DNA from 2 places in the Cronobacter sp. 153480017-3 genome. Region 2 is predicted to be linked to the other one. Evidence: predicted binding sites of a transcription regulator. Region 2 holds the regulator's gene; the other holds the start of a gene.
What was found. Region 2 encodes PurR, which represses purine synthesis genes. Its sites were predicted from a motif close to CANGCAAACGTTTGCNTG; they were not measured.

Region 1 (8,102 bases), on a different contig from region 2:
GCTTAACGATCAGCGCTTCGATCTCCGCCACTTCATCGTCGTTGGCCTGCGCGCCGGATTGCAGGAACTGCTCCGGCTCTTGCTCCAGCAGGCCCAGCACGGCGGCAAGCTTACGCAGATGCGCGGCTAACTGGTTCGCCGCGCTGCTGTCTTCCGCTTTCAGGCGGTTCACTTCGCGCGCCATATCGAACAGCACGGAATACGCTTCCGGCGTGTTGAAATCGTCGTTCATCGCCTCGACAAAACGCGCTTCGAACGCCTCGCCGCCTGCGGCGGTCGCGCTGGCGTCGGTGCCGCGCAGCGCGGTATAGAGACGCTCAAGCGAGGCGCGCGCCTGCTTCAAGTTCTCTTCGCTGTAGTTCAACTGGCTGCGGTAATGGCCCGACATCAGGAAGTAGCGCACGGTCTCGGCGTCGTAGTGTTGCAGCACGTCACGCACGGTAAAGAAATTGCCGAGCGATTTGGACATCTTCTCGCGATCGACCATCACCATGCCGGAGTGCATCCAGTAATTCACATACTCGCCGTCGTGCGCGCAGGTGGACTGGGCGATTTCGTTTTCATGGTGCGGGAACATCAGATCCGAACCGCCGCCGTGAATATCGAAATGGCTGCCGAGCTGCTTGCAGTTCATCGCGGAGCACTCAATATGCCAGCCTGGACGCCCGTCGCCCCACGGTGACGGCCAGCTCGGCTCGCCCGGCTTGGACATCTTCCACAGCACGAAATCCATCGGGTTACGTTTGCTGTCGGCCACTTCCACGCGCGCGCCCGCCTGGAGCTGCTCCAGATCCTGACGCGAAAGCTTGCCGTAATCCGCGTCGCTCTCCACCGCGAACATGACATCGCCATTACCCGCGACATACGCATGGCCGCGTGCGATCAGTTGCTCAACGATTTCAATAATTTCCGGGATGTGCTGCGTCGCGCGCGGCTCGCTGTCCGGGCGCAGAATATTCAGCGCATCGAAATCTTTGTGCATCTCGGCGACCATACGGTCCACCAGCGCCACGAAATCTTCGCCGTTCTCGTTCGCGCGTTTAATGATTTTGTCGTCAATATCGGTAATGTTACGCACATATTTCAGCTTATAGCCGAGAAAACGCAGGTAGCGCGCCACAACATCAAACGCGATGAACGTACGGCCATGACCGATGTGACAGAGGTCGTAAACGGTAATACCACACACATACATGCCGACTTCCCCGGCATGAATAGGCTTAAATTCCTCTTTCTGGCGACTCATGGTATTGAAGATTTTTAACATCAGAAGTTTCCGTGTCAGTGTGTGGTAAGCAGATAAAACCCCTATATTACCCATAATTGAAAGCGCAAGCACCCCACTTTGCAAGGTGAAGCAAGCGGTGAGTTATGCTATAACAGCCTCCTACTGTGGCTTCTTTCGGAAGCCGAAGCACCACTGAAACAAAACAGGATGCAGACATGGTTACTTTTCACACCAATCACGGCGACATCGTAATCAAGACGTTCGATGACAAAGCGCCGGAAACGGTAAAAAACTTTCTGGACTATTGCCGCGAAGGTTTCTACGACAACACCATTTTCCATCGTGTAATCAACGGCTTTATGATTCAGGGCGGCGGTTTTGAGCCGGGCATGAAACAGAAAAGCACTAAAGATCCTATCAAAAATGAAGCCAACAACGGTCTGAAGAACACCCGCGGTACGCTGGCTATGGCGCGCACCCAGGCGCCGCACTCCGCAACGGCCCAGTTCTTCATCAACGTGGTGGATAACGACTTCCTGAACTTCAGCGGCGAAAGCCTGCAGGGTTGGGGCTACTGCGTGTTCGCAGAAGTGGTCGAAGGTATGGACGTGGTTGATAAAATCAAAGGCGTTTCCACCGGCCGCAGCGGCATGCATCAGGATGTGCCGAAAGAAGACGTGATTATCGAGCGCGTAACCGTCAGCGAGTAATTCGTGGCGACGCTCTTTATTGCAGATCTTCATCTGTGCTCAGAAGAACCGGCGATTACCGCCGGTTTTCTGCGTTTTTTAGCCGGTACCGCGCGTGAAGCGGACGCCCTTTACATTCTGGGCGATCTCTTTGAGGCCTGGATTGGCGATGACGACCCGGAACCGCTGCACCGTGAGATAGCTGCCGCCCTGCGCGCGCTCGTGCAATCCGGCGTCCCCTGCTATTTCATTCACGGCAACCGCGATTTCCTGCTTGGCCGTCGCTTCGCCCGCGAAAGCGGTATGCAATTGTTACCCGAAGAGCAGGTGCTGGATCTCTACGGCAGACGCGTCCTGATTATGCATGGCGACACGCTGTGCACCGACGATGCTGGTTATCAGGCGTTTCGCGCCAAAGTGCATAAGCCGTGGCTGCAAACCCTTTTCCTCGCATTACCCCTGCGGCTGCGCCGCCGCATCGCCGCCCGCATGCGCGCCGGCAGTAAAGCCTCTAACAGCCAGAAAGATCTCGCCATCATGGATGTCAACCCGCAGGCAGTGGTCGATACCATGGAACGCCAGCAGGTGCAGTGGCTCATTCACGGCCACACCCACCGCCCTGCCGTCCATACGCTTGAGGCGAACGGCAAGCCCGCGCACCGCGTGGTGTTAGGTGCCTGGCACAGCGAAGGCTGGATGGTCAAAGTCACCCCCGACAACGTGGAACTGGTAGCGTTTCCGTTCTGATTAGCGCAGCGCTTTTTGCCGCGCTCGCGCCTACGCAACCGTTTTCCTTGCCGGTTTTCCGTGATATTCTCGAGGCCCTCGTAACGGCGACCCCGTTGATTTTGCCGCCTGACCACAGGAGTTTTGAGACGTATGTCTTCCAGCCACACCCCGGCGCGTATCGCCATCGTCATGGGTTCCAGAAGCGACTGGGCCACCATGCAGTTTGCCGCAGAAATTCTCGATGCCCTGGATGTTCCTCACCACGTTGAAGTGGTTTCCGCGCACCGCACGCCCGATAAACTCTTCAGCTTCGCCGAGCGCGCGCAGGAGAACGGGTTTCAGGTGATCATCGCGGGCGCAGGCGGCGCGGCGCATCTGCCGGGCATGATTGCCGCGAAAACGCTGGTGCCGGTGCTGGGCGTGCCGGTGCAGAGCGCGGCGTTGAGCGGGCTGGACAGCCTCTACTCTATCGTTCAGATGCCGCGCGGCATTCCGGTGGGAACGCTGGCTATCGGCAAAGCGGGCGCGGCGAACGCGGCTCTGCTGGCCGCCCAGATCCTGGCGCAGCACGACAGCGCGCTGCTGGCGCGTCTTGAACACTGGCGCCAGAAACAAACCGAGGAAGTGCTGGAGAATCCGGACCCGCGGGGTGAGGCATGAAGCAGGTATGCGTGCTGGGTAACGGCCAGCTTGGCAGAATGCTGCGCCAGGCGGGCGAACCGCTTGGCATTCGCGTCTGGCCGGTAGGGCTCGACGCCGATCCGCAGGCGGTGCCGTTCGCACAGAGCGTTATCACGGCGGAAATTGAACGCTGGCCGGAAACCGCCCTGACCCGCGAGCTGGCGCGCCACAACGCGTTCGTTAACCGCGATGTTTTCCCGCTTATCGCCGACCGTTTCACCCAGAAACAGCTGCTCGATAAGCTCAATCTCCCCACCGCGCCGTGGCAGTTGCTGGCAAGCAGCGACGAATGGCCGCAGATTTTTGAGAGCCTCGGTGAGCTGGCTATCGTCAAGCGCCGCACCGGCGGCTACGATGGCCGCGGCCAGTGGCGGCTTCGCGAAAACGAGACGGAGACGCTGCCCGCTGAATGTTACGGCGAGTGCATCGTCGAGCGGGGCATTAACTTTACCGGCGAGGTGTCGCTGGTGGGCGCGCGCGCGCATGACGGCAGCGCGGTCTTTTATCCGCTGACCCACAACCTGCATCAGGACGGTATTCTGCGCACCAGCGTGGCCTTCCCGCAGGCGAACGCCACCCAGCAGAAGCAGGCCGAAGCGATGCTGCGCGCGATTATGGACGAGCTTAACTATGTTGGCGTGATGGCGATGGAATGTTTCGTCACGCCGCAAGGCCTGCTGATTAACGAGCTTGCGCCGCGCGTGCATAACAGCGGTCACTGGACGCAGAACGGCGCATCCATCAGCCAGTTTGAGCTGCACCTGCGCGCCGTCACCAATCTGCCGCTGCCGCAGCCGGTAGTGAGCGGCCCGTCGGTGATGGTGAATCTGATCGGCACCGATCTGAATTACGACTGGCTGAAACTGCCGCTGGTGCATCTGCACTGGTATGACAAAGAGGTGCGTGAAGGCCGTAAAGTCGGGCATCTGAATCTGAGCGATGCCGAAGCTACGCTGATTGACGCCACGCTGGAAGCCCTCGCCCCGTTGCTGCCGCCGGAATACGCAAGCGGCATCGCCTGGGCGCAGGCGCATTTGCGATAAGAAAAGCACCCTGCGGGGTGCTTTTCTATTGGGTGTGGCGGGTGGTTTACTGGTGGGTGCGCTGCGCTTACCCACCCTACCATTCACCTTTTTACGGAGTGTGATGGGTGTTTGAATGGTGGGTGCGCTGCGCTTACCCACCCTACAAACGGTTTAATACCGGCCTGTGCGCTGCGCTTACGCACCCTACCATTCACCATTGCTCATCCCCGTAGGGCGGGTAAGCGAAGCGCACCCGCCGGGCCAGCATTACCCCTCCAGCGCCTGCTCGAGATCCGCGAGCAAATCCTCCGCGTTTTCAATCCCGACCGACAACCGAATCAACTGCGGCGTAATGCCATTCGCCAGCCGCTGCTCAAGCGGAATCGAGGCGTGCGTCATACTGAACGGCTGGCTCACCAGGCTCTCCACGCCGCCGAGGCTTTCGGCAAGCGTAAAGAGCCGCAGCTTTTTAATCACCTGCGCCGCACGCTGGTTATCGCCGCGCACCACGATGGAAATCATGCCGCCTGAGAGCGCCATCTGACGTCGCGCCAGCGCATACTGCGGATGGCTTTCCAGCCACGGGAAAAACACCTTTTCCACCTGCGGATGCTGCGCCAGCCGCTGCGCAATCTTCAGCGCGCTGGCGCTGTGCCGCTCCATACGCAGCGCCAGCGTGCGAATGCCGCGCAGCGTCAGAAAGCTGCTGAACGGGTCGAGCACGCCGCCGACGGCGTTCTGCAGATAGGCCAGCTGCTGCGCCAGTGCAGGGTTATCGCCGACCACCGCCAGCCCCGCCACCACGTCGGAGTGGCCGTTCAGGTATTTGGTGGCTGAATGCACGACAATATCAAACCCGAGCGTCAGCGGGCGGTGAATGGCGGGCGAGGCGAACGTATTATCCGCCACGCTTATCAGCCCGCGCCTGCGCGCCAGCCCGGCAATCGCTTCGAGATCCGCCAGTTTCAGCAGCGGATTGGTCGGCGTTTCGACCCAGATCATCCGGGTTTCCGGGCGGATCGCCGCCTCCAGCGCCGCGAGATCGTCCGGCTTCACCCAGGAGACGGTCAGCCCCGCGGTGCGCTTACGCACATTTTCCAGCAGCCGGTACGTGCCGCCGTACACATCGTCCACCGCCACGATATGGCTCTCTTTGTCGAGCAGCTCCAGCACCGTGGAAATCGCCGCCAGCCCGGAGGCAAACGCGAATCCCTGGCTGCCCGCTTCAAGCTCCGCGATGGCGCGCTCCAGCGCGTGGCGCGTCGGGTTGCCGCTGCGCGAATATTCATAACCGGTATGCTCGCCGGGCGCGGGCTGCGCGTAGGTGGAAGTGGCGTAAATCGGCGGCATCACCGCGCCATGCTGATCGTGATGCGTGCCGCTGTGCACGCTGAGCGTTGCGAATTTATCCATGATAAAACTCCTTAAGATTCAAGCTGGTTGCGCCAGCGGTTCAGCACATCGGTACGGGTGATAAGCCCGAGAAAGCGCGTCTCGTCGGTAATCACCGCCACCAGACCGCGTTCGAAAACCTCAAACAGTTCCCGCTCGCTGGCACTTTTATCAAGCGTCACCACTTCACGGTTCATGGCCGCCGAGACAGGCGTGAGAAAGCGCTGGCTGTCGCCGCGGATAAACGTCAACAAATCCCACTCATCGACAATGCCCACCACGCGCCCCTGCGCCAGCACCGGAAGCTGCGAGATATCGTAAAGCCGCATCCGGGCGAGCACCGTCGCAAGCGAATCATCAGGGGCCGCAGTCACAGCTGCGCCTTCGTCATGGCGAAACGCGATGTAATCACGCAGATCGCCCACGGCGGGCCGCGTTTGTAGCCCCTGCTGGCGCAGCCAGTCGTCGTTAAACATTTTCGAGAGATATTTATTGCCGCTGTCGCAGGCGAACGTCACCACGCGTTTCGGCGTGGTCTGCGCGCGGCAGTAGCGCAGCGCGGCGGCCAGCAGCGTGCCGGTGGAGGAGCCCGCCAGCACGCCTTCGATTTTCAGCAGATCGCGCGCGGCGGCGAACGCGGCGGCGTCGGTCACGCGAAAAGCCTGCCGGACGCCCTCCAGATGCGCGAGCGGCGGAATAAAATCTTCGCCGATGCCCTCCACCAGCCACGATCCCGCCTCGTGATAGCGCCCCGTTTCAACCTGATCGGCCAGGATCGATCCTGCCGGATCGGCGAGCACGAATTCAGTGTGGGGAGAGTGTTCGCGAAACCAGGCCTGAAGCCCGCCGAGCGTGCCGCCGGAGCCAACGCCCACCACGATGGCGTCAATGCGCCCTTCCGCCTGCGCAAAAAGCTCCGGCGCGGTGGTGGTCTGATGCGCCAGCGGGTTGGCGGGGTTATTAAACTGGTCGATGTAAAACGCGCCGGGCGTTTCATCGGCGAGGCGCTGCGCGTAATCCTGATAATAGGCCGGGTGGCCTTTGTTAACGTCCGAGCGGGTGAGGCGCACGTCCACGCCCAGCGCGCGCAGGTGGTAAATTTTCTCGCGGCTCATTTTGTCCGGCACCACCAGAATCAGCTTGTAGCCCTTTTGGGCGGCGATAAGCGCAAGGCCGAGACCAGTATTGCCCGCCGTGGCTTCAATAATGGTGCCGCCGGGCGCAAGCCGCCCCTGGCGTTCGGCCTCGTTAATCATTGAGAGCGCCACGCGGTCTTTAATCGAACCGCCGGGGTTCTGGTTTTCCAGTTTGAGCAACAGTTCACACGGGCCGGTATCGAGCTTTGCAAGGCGCAGCAGCGGCGTCTGCCCGATAAGAGAGGTTACAGAATCGACTATCGACATGGTCGGTTTATCCAGTCATCAGAGAATGGCCAAATGATAGGACTGCGTTTTTTGGCGGTTAAAGAATCATTCGCGGGTCTTTAGAACCAGATGGAATATTCTCTGCTGTTCTGGCGGTAAAGAAGGCAAGCGGTAAAGTCGTCCGGAAATATCGATGGCTGAATGAGGCGTTTTTGCTGCGATTTTCGCCATTTTTTCTTATACAGACGCCCGCTTTTGCCAGTTTGCGCATTTAGATTGCCGGAATTTATCGAAGCCGCCCGGGATGTTTTCCGTATACCCCGGCAAGAGTGAGCGGCGTACAATGGCGGCGTTTTAAAAAAGATGAGAACAACATGCAAAAGGATGCACAACGGCGGCCAGACAGCGACGACGCGCTGGCGCTTATTACACGCGGCGTCACGCTGATTGACGTTCGCGCGCCGGTGGAGTTTGCGCAGGGCGCGATGCCAGGGGCGATTAATCTGCCGCTGATGAATAACGACGAGCGCGCGGCGGTCGGTACCTGTTACAAACAGCACGGCCAGCAGGCCGCACTGGCGCTCGGCCACCGTCTGGTGTGCGGCGAGGTGCGCGAAGCCCGGCTTAACGCGTGGCGTCTCGCCTGCGAGCATCATCCCGAGGGCTATCTCTGCTGCGCCCGTGGCGGAATGCGCAGCCATATCGTTCAGCAGTGGCTGCATGAGCGCGGCATCGACTATCCGCTGGTGGAAGGCGGTTACAAACGGCTGCGCCAGGCGGCGATGGACGCCACGGATCGCTTAAGCCGCCTGCCGATGGTGCTTATTGGCGGGTGTACCGGCAGCGGCAAAACGCAACTGGTGAAAGCGCTGCCGACCGGCATCGATCTGGAAGGGCTGGCGCATCATCGCGGCTCGTCATTTGGCCGGACGCTGACGCCGCAACGGGCGCAGGCCAGTTTTGAAAACCATCTCGCCGCCGCGATGCTTAACCA
Region 2 (8,102 bases):
CTGCGGTGCACGGGGCCGATGGCCGCATCGCCGTTCAGCTGTGGCACACCGGCCGTATCTCGCACAGCAGCATTCAGCCGGGCGGCGAAGCGCCGGTCGCGCCTTCTGCGATTAACTCCGGTACCCGTACGTCGCTGCGTGATGAAAACGGCAAAGCTATCCGTGTCGACACCACGACGCCGCGTGCGCTGGAAACGCACGAAATCCCGGGCATCGTGGATGATTTTCGCAAGGCGGTCGGCAATGCGCGCGACGCCGGTTTCGATATGGCAGAGCTGCACTCCGCCCACGGTTATTTGCTGCACCAGTTCCTGTCGCCGTCCTCTAACCACCGCACCGACCAGTATGGCGGCAGCGTGGAAAACCGCGCGCGTCTGGTACTGGAAGTGGTCGATGCGGTGAGCAAAGAGTGGAGTGCCGATCGCATCGGTATTCGCGTGTCGCCGATTGGCTCTTTCCAGAACGTGGATAACGGCCCGAACGAAGAAGCTGACGCGCTGTACCTTATTGAAGAGCTGAACAAGCGCGGTATTGCGTACCTGCATATGTCCGAGCCGGACTGGGCGGGCGGCGTGCCTTACACTGACGAATTCCGCCAGAAAGTGCGTGAGCGTTTCGATGGCGCCATCATCGGCGCAGGTGCGTACACCCGTGAAAAAGCGGAAGCGCTGATCCAGAAAGGGCTTATCGATGCCGTGGCGTTTGGCCGCGACTATATCGCTAACCCGGATCTCGTTGAGCGTCTGCGTAAAAAAGCGGAGCTTAACCCGCAGCGCCCGGAATCGTTCTACGGCGGCGGCGCGGAAGGCTACATCGATTACCCCACCCTGTGATCCAAATTGATAGCGGCGGCCTTCCGCCGCTATACTAAAATCCTGTTTCACCCAAAAGCATTATCACAAGCCGTTTTATTTAAGAGGATCTTATGCGCTTACTTCACACCATGCTGCGCGTTGGCGACCTGCAACGCTCTATCGATTTCTACACCAACGTACTCGGCATGAAACTGCTGCGCACCAGTGAAAACCCGGAATACAAATATTCCCTGGCGTTTGTTGGTTACGGCCCGGAGAGCGAAGAAGCGGTGATCGAGCTGACTTACAACTGGGGCGTGGAGAGCTATGAGCTCGGCACGGCTTACGGTCATATCGCTATCAGCGTTGATAACGCCGCAGAAGCCTGCGAGCGCATCCGCAACAACGGCGGCAACGTCACCCGTGAAGCGGGCCCGGTCAAAGGCGGCACCACCGTTATCGCGTTTGTTGAAGATCCGGATGGTTACAAAATCGAACTTATCGAAGAGAAAGACGCGGGTCGCGGCCTCGGCAACTGATCCCTCCGGCGGGCGTTCTGCCCGCCTTGCTGCATCCCGTCGTGAAATTTGCCATAATGCGCTCTGCTTTAATTCCCCAAACTTAAGAGACGCTGATGTCCGATAACGCTCAACTGACCGGTCTGTCCGACCGTTTTCGTGGCTTTTACCCTGTTGTCATCGATGTGGAAACCGCCGGTTTTAACGCCAAAACCGACGCGCTGCTGGAAATCGCCGCCGTGACGCTGAAAATGGATGCTGACGGCTGGCTCACCCCCGATGAAACACTGCATTTTCACGTTGAGCCTTTTGAAGGCGCGATTCTCCAGCCGGAAGCGCTGGCCTTTAACGGTATCGATCCGCACAATCCGCTGCGCGGTGCCGTCAGCGAATATGACGCGCTGCATGCCATTTTTAAAATGGTGCGCAAGGGCATGAAAGAGAGTAACTGCAACCGCGCGATTATGGTGGCGCACAACGCCACGTTCGATCACAGCTTTATGATGGCGGCCGCCGAGCGCGCGTCGCTCAAACGTAATCCGTTCCACCCGTTTGTGACGTTCGACACTGCGGCGTTAAGCGGGCTGGCGCTTGGCCAGACGGTGCTCGCAAAAGCGTGTATCGCGGCGGGCATGCCGTTTGACAGCACCCAGGCGCATTCGGCACTTTACGACACCGAGCAAACCGCCCTGCTGTTTTGCGAAATCGTTAACCGCTGGAAGCGTCTGGGCGGCTGGCCGGTGCCGCCGCTCGCCGCAGAAGACACGACGCCGCAGGACGGCGAATAAGCTAACGCAGCGCAAAAAAAAGCGGCCTCTCAGGGCCGCTTTTTTGTCTGCGCGATAACGCGCGACGGGATTACTCTGCGTCCGGCGTTGCCGAATTATATTTCGCCGCCGTCTCTTTGATAAGCGTCTGCAGTTCGCCGCGCTGATACATTTCGATAACGATATCGCAGCCACCAACCAGTTCGCCATCCACCCACAGCTGCGGGAAGGTCGGCCAGTTAGCGTATTTCGGCAGTTCTGCACGGATATCCGGGTTTTGCAGGATATCGACATACGCAAAACGCTCGCCGCAGGCAGAGAGCGCCTGTACGGCCTGTGCGGAGAAGCCGCAGCTCGGCAGTTTCGGGGAGCCTTTCATGTACAGCAGAATCGGGTTTTCAGCGATCTGGCGTTGAATTTTTTCAAGCGTAGTGCTCATTGTCTTACTTCCTCAAGCGTCATTACGGCGTTAGCTTTACATTGTAGCGGCTCCGGAGCGTCCCGAAAATGCATAATCTTGCGCTTAAGCCCGGTGCCGTGCCGTGGTGAAAGAGAAGCAAATAATAACACTTTTCTGTAAGCTGCCGATATTCTCCTCTGAGAAGGCGCGCTAAAATGCGCGTCGGCGCAGCGGCAACTGGCGAAAAAGAGTGCGCCGGTTAACGAAACTGCGTTCAGAAGACGATTTGCTGCTTAACTTTGGTCATTTTTTTAGATTAGAATCAGCAAGCTCTTAAAATTCATCCGTTGGCATGATTGCCGGCTTTATGCAGGGGAATGCTCAGTGGCGCGCAAAACAAAAATTGCTCTCACGCTCTGTGCTTTATTAATGACTTCATCACTGGCTTTTGCACCGTTCGCGCAGGCGTCGGAGCAGACGCGCGCCTCGAAGGTGCAAAAAGCGCACGCCAGTACGGTGAAAAAGAAAACCAGCACAAAAACCGCCAAGAAAAGTAACAACGCAACGAAAACCAAAACGGCGAAAACCGCCAGCGAGAAGCGAAACAGCACCGCAAAACGCACCAGCAAAACCACCTCTTCCGTCAGTAAAACCGCTTCCCGCAGCCCTTCCACCACTTCTGGCAAACAGGCCAGCAACCGCCTGAGCGCGCAGACCTGTGCCAAAACACGAAAAAATCGCAAAACCAAATGCGTGAATGGGCCGCTCACGATTGCCGACGCACACAAAGCGCGCGTGAAGAAAGCCCAGACCACCGCCATGAACAAGCTGATGAACCAGATAGGCAAGCCGTACCACTGGGGCGGCACGTCGCCGCGTACCGGTTTCGACTGCAGCGGCCTCGTCTGGTATGCCTATAAAGATCTGGTGAAATTCCGCATTCCGCGCACCGCCAATGAAATGTATCACCTGCGCGACGCCGCGCCGGTTAACCGTGGCGAGCTGGAAAGCGGCGACCTGGTATTCTTCCGCACTCAGGGCCGTGGCACCGCCGATCACGTCGGCGTCTATGTCGGTAACGGCAAATTTATTCAGTCACCGCGCAGCGGCCAGGAAATCCAGATAACGTCGCTGAGCGAAGATTACTGGCAGCGTCACTATGTCGGCGCGCGCCGGGTGATGACGCCGCGCACTATTCGTTAATCGATTTATCCTCACAAAAAAACGGAGAAGGTCACCCTTCTCCGTTTTCTTTTATATGGCAGCATGCATTATTCAGCGCTGCACGCCATTTGCGCCTCGCTACGGCTGGAGATCAGCACCAGCAGCAGGCCGAGTGCGGCAATCAGCGCGCCCATCACTGGCACTACGCTATAACCGAAGCCCGCATGGATAACGGCCCCGCCCGCCGCCGCGCCAAGTGCGTTACCGAGATTAAACGCCCCGATATTCACAGATGAGGACAGGCCCGGCGCTTCGCTGGCGACACGCATCACGCGCATCTGCAGCGGCGGCACTACCGCGAAAGTCGCAGCCCCCCATACCACCATGCTCACCGCCGCGCCGATTTCCGTTTTCGCAAGCCACGGAATAGCCGCCATAATGACGATAAGCAGCATCAGGAAGCCTTTCAGCGTGCCGCTCACCGAGCGGTCCGCCAGGCGGCCACCCAGATAGTTGCCGATGGAAAACCCGACGCCAATCAGCACCAGCATGGCGGTGACGAACGCCGCGCTGGCATCAGTGATGTGGTGCAGAACCGGCGCGATATAGGTATAGAGCGTAAACATCGCGCCCGCGCCGAGCACGGTTGTCAACAGCGCGCTCACCACCTGCGGGCGCATCAACACGGCCAGTTCGCTTTTCACATCAGGGCGCTCGCCGCTGCCGCCTTTTGGCAGGGAAAACCAGAGGCTCGCCATCGCCACCACGCCAAGACCGGCCGTCGCCAGAAACGACATTCGCCAGCCGATGGTTTCACCAAGCCAGGTGGCCGCCGGCACGCCGCCGATATTGGCAATGGTCAGGCCCATAAACATCGTCGCGACGGCGCTCGCCTGTTTATGCTTCGGCACGACGCTTGCCGCAACCACCGAGCCGAGGCCGAAGAACGCCCCATGGTTAAGGCTGGTGAGAATACGCGAGGCCATCAGCGTCATATAATCCGGTGCCAGTGCTGACAGCACGTTACCGAGCGTAAAAATCGCCATCAGAAAAATCAGCGCGCTACGCCGTGCGCGGTGCGACAGTAAAAGCGTCATCAGCGGTGCGCCTACCATCACGCCGACCGCGTAGGCGCTAATCAGCATACCGGCGGCCGGAATGGAGACGTTGACGCCGTTCGCTATGACCGGCAACAACCCCATCGGGGAAAACTCGGTCGTGCCAATGCCAAAAGCACCGATAGCCAGTGCCAGTAACGGAAAATTGACTTTCATTCATTGCTCCAGAAATTGTACAACAGCGCCGGGAACGCCCGACGTTACAGCAGGATGCAGAAAAGGATGACACTCTCAATCAGAAAAGATAAGTGACAAAAACAGCAAAATATTATTGCGCAGCTGTTAAGAACACGCGCTAATTGTTATTAGCGAATCTAAAGGGAATAACGGGAAAAAGAAAGAAAACAGCGGGGAATCGGCGCTTAAACGCAAGAAAAGTTTAAGAAAGCGGGAGAACAGGTGCGCTCCCGCCTGTCGCTTAATGCAGAATGGCGGTAAATGCGCCCGCCACAATCAGGCCCAGTACAACCAGCGTCGTGACCAGCGAAAATTTCAGATCGGTACTCATGGTATTCTCCTTAAAGACCCCATAAAAAACAGGTAGTGCGCATTTTTGCATAAACGGGCCGAAAAATCCTGCGACATTTAACCAGATATGCGTTTTCCCTCTTCCCCTTTCGATAAAGATAAGCCAAAATTCGTCGCTACTTTATTCGGTACCGGCCATCGACCCCTCCTCACGAAAAATGTCGCGTTTCCCGGCATGCCGCACTCCCCTCGCGGCAGTCAGGGGTGTGTACAGGCAAACGATTAACCCGTGATTTTGCAGGGCTCAGCCAGGGGTCTGGAGTGATTATTAATGGCAACAATTAAAGACGTCGCGAAGCGAGCCAACGTTTCCACAACAACAGTCTCACATGTGATTAACAAAACCCGTTTTGTGGCGGAAGAGACGCGCAATGCGGTTTGGGCGGCTATCAAAGAATTACACTATTCGCCAAGCGCCGTGGCGCGCAGCCTGAAGGTGAATCACACCAAATCTATCGGGCTGCTGGCGACCAGTAGCGAAGCGCCCTATTTCGCGGAAATTATCGAAGCCGTTGAAAACAGCTGCTTCGCCAAAGGCTATACGCTGATTTTGGGCAACGCGCATAACAATCTGGAAAAGCAGCGCGCGTATCTGTCTATGATGGCGCAAAAGCGCGTCGACGGCCTGCTGGTGATGTGCTCGGAATACCCGCAGCCGCTGCTTTCCACGCTTGAAGAGTACCGTCATATCCCGATGGTGGTGATGGACTGGGGTGAAGCGAAAGCCGATTTTACCGACTCGGTAATCGATAACGCGTTCCAGGGCGGTTACCTCGCCGGGCGTTATCTTATCGAGCGCGGCCATCGTGATATTGGCGTGATTCCGGGGCAGCTTGAGCGTAACACCGGCGTCGGGCGTTTCTCAGGCTTTATGAAAGCGCTGGAAGAAGCGGCCATTAAAGTGCCGGAAAACTGGATTGTGCAGGGCGATTTCGAGCCGGAATCCGGTTACCGCGCCATGCAGCAGATCCTCTCGCAGCCGCAGCGCCCGACTGCCGTGTTCTGCGGCGGCGATATCATGGCGATGGGCGCTATCTGCGCCGCCGATGAAATGGGCCTGCGCGTGCCGCAGGATATTTCAATCATCGGCTACGACAACGTACGCAACGCGCGTTTCTTTAGCCCGGCGCTGACGACTATCCATCAGCCAAAAGAGACGCTCGGCCAGACTGCGTTCAATATGCTGCTCGACCGCATCGTGAATAAGCGCGAAGAGTCGCAGACCATCGAGGTGCATCCGCGCCTGATCGAACGCCGCTCGGTGGCGGACGGCCCGTTCCGCGACTATCGCCGTTAATCCTTCCGGGAGCCGTATTATTGCGGCTCCCGCAGCCACTCCGTGTTCAGCGTTTCACTGTCCCCCAGATAATCGAGCAGCCAGCGCAGCGCGGGCGAGGCGTCGCTTTGCCGCCACGTCAGACAGCAGGCGGCGTCCGGGAACGGGTTTTCCAGCGTCAACGCGCGCCACTCCCCGCTATCGAGCCATGGCTTCGCGAAATGCGTCGGCACCATGCCGATACAGAGCCCCTCGCTGAGCGCATCGGCGGCGCAGTGCCAGTCCGGCACCACCACGCGCCGCTGGTTATCCAGAAGCCAGGTAATGCGCTTGGGCAGCGATCGCGATGTATCTTCCAGCACCAGCGAGGGGTAATCGCGCAGCCTGTCGTCGCTGAGCGCGCCCGCGAGCTGTGCCAGCGGATGATGGTGCGCCACGACGCAACGCCAGCTCAGCATGCCCATATCACGAAACGCGAAGCGCCCGCCGACCGGGATCGCCTGTGTGGCGCCGATGGCAAGTTCCACGCGCCCGTCCGCCAGCGCGTCCCAGACGCCGTTAAAGACTTCCTGTGAAACCTGCAACTCGACATCGGAAAAGTGCCGGTAGAAATCAAGCACCAGCCGCCGGACGCGTTCCGGGCGCACGATATTATCCACCGCGATGGAAAGTTGCCCGCGCCAGCCGTTGGCGATCTGCTGGCACTGCTGACGGGTGATCATCATTTTTTTGATGACAGAACGCCCTTCGCGCAGAAACCAGGCTCCTGCAGGCGTCAGAACCACATCGCGATGGCGGCGCTCGAAGAGCGATACCGCAAGCCACTCCTCAAGCTGACGTACCGTATAGCTGACGGCAGAAGGCACGCGGTGCAGTTCTGCGGCGGCTGCGGTAAAGCTGCCGGTGCGCGCCACGGCGTCCACCACTTCCAGGGAATATTCAGACCACATTATCTGCCTGCAAATTTTTTGAATGGAATGGGCAAATATTAGCGTTTCACAAGCGGAATTGCACTCCGTACACTCCTGGCTCTTTCGCGTAATAAGAAGTGAGTTAATGTGATGCGACCTGATAAAGGATTTCTTTGCTGGCTGGCCGGGCTGAGCGTGCTCGGTTTTCTGGCGACCGACATGTACCTGCCCGCGTTCGCCGTTATTGAAGCGGATCTGCACACAGCCCCTTCGGCTATCAGCGCCTCGCTGAGCCTTTTCCTGGCCGGTTTCGCGCTGGCGCAGCTCGTCTGGGGCCCGCTTTCTGACCGTTTTGGCCGTCGTCCGGTTTTGCTGGCGGGGCTTGGGATTTTCGCGCTTGGCTGCCTTGGCACCGTCTGGGTAGAGAGCGCGGGCGCGCTGCTGGCCCTGCGCTTTATTCAGGCCGTGGGCGTTTGTTCCGCTGCGGTAAGCTGGCAGGCGCTGGTAACCGACCGCTACCCGGCGCAGCAGGCGCGTCGTATCTTCGCGACTATTATGCCGCTGGTGGGGCTTTCTCCGGCCCTGGCACCGCTGCTCGGCAGCTGGATCCTGAATCACTTTTCCTG

Region 1: a site for PurR is predicted at 2,696-2,713, ahead of purE (5-(carboxyamino)imidazole ribonucleotide mutase). Genes of this name have one in related genera too.

The regions. Positions count from the first base shown of each region.
Region 1 is NZ_JBSEYN010000007.1:276,527-284,628, reverse strand. Features, by position in the region: gene cysS (cysteine--tRNA ligase) at 1-1,267, opposite strand, end outside; gene ppiB (peptidylprolyl isomerase B) at 1,444-1,938, shown strand; gene lpxH (UDP-2,3-diacylglucosamine diphosphatase) at 1,942-2,664, shown strand; gene purE (5-(carboxyamino)imidazole ribonucleotide mutase) at 2,797-3,306, shown strand; gene purK (5-(carboxyamino)imidazole ribonucleotide synthase) at 3,303-4,370, shown strand; gene ACUW6V_RS16815 (trans-sulfuration enzyme family protein) at 4,620-5,765, opposite strand; gene ACUW6V_RS16810 (pyridoxal-phosphate dependent enzyme) at 5,777-7,147, opposite strand; gene ACUW6V_RS16805 (hypothetical protein) at 7,206-7,379, opposite strand; gene mnmH (tRNA 2-selenouridine(34) synthase MnmH) at 7,483-8,102, shown strand, end outside.
Region 2 is NZ_JBSEYN010000014.1:34,025-42,126, reverse strand. Features, by position in the region: gene nemA (alkene reductase) at 1-833, shown strand, start outside; gene gloA (lactoylglutathione lyase) at 926-1,333, shown strand; gene rnt (ribonuclease T) at 1,429-2,100, shown strand; gene grxD (monothiol glutaredoxin 4) at 2,171-2,518, opposite strand; gene ACUW6V_RS20200 (C40 family peptidase) at 2,864-3,682, shown strand; gene ACUW6V_RS20195 (MFS transporter) at 3,751-4,917, opposite strand; gene cydH (cytochrome bd-I oxidase subunit CydH) at 5,180-5,269, opposite strand; gene purR (HTH-type transcriptional repressor PurR) at 5,561-6,586, shown strand; gene punR (DNA-binding transcriptional activator PunR) at 6,604-7,515, opposite strand; gene punC (purine nucleoside transporter PunC) at 7,627-8,102, shown strand, end outside.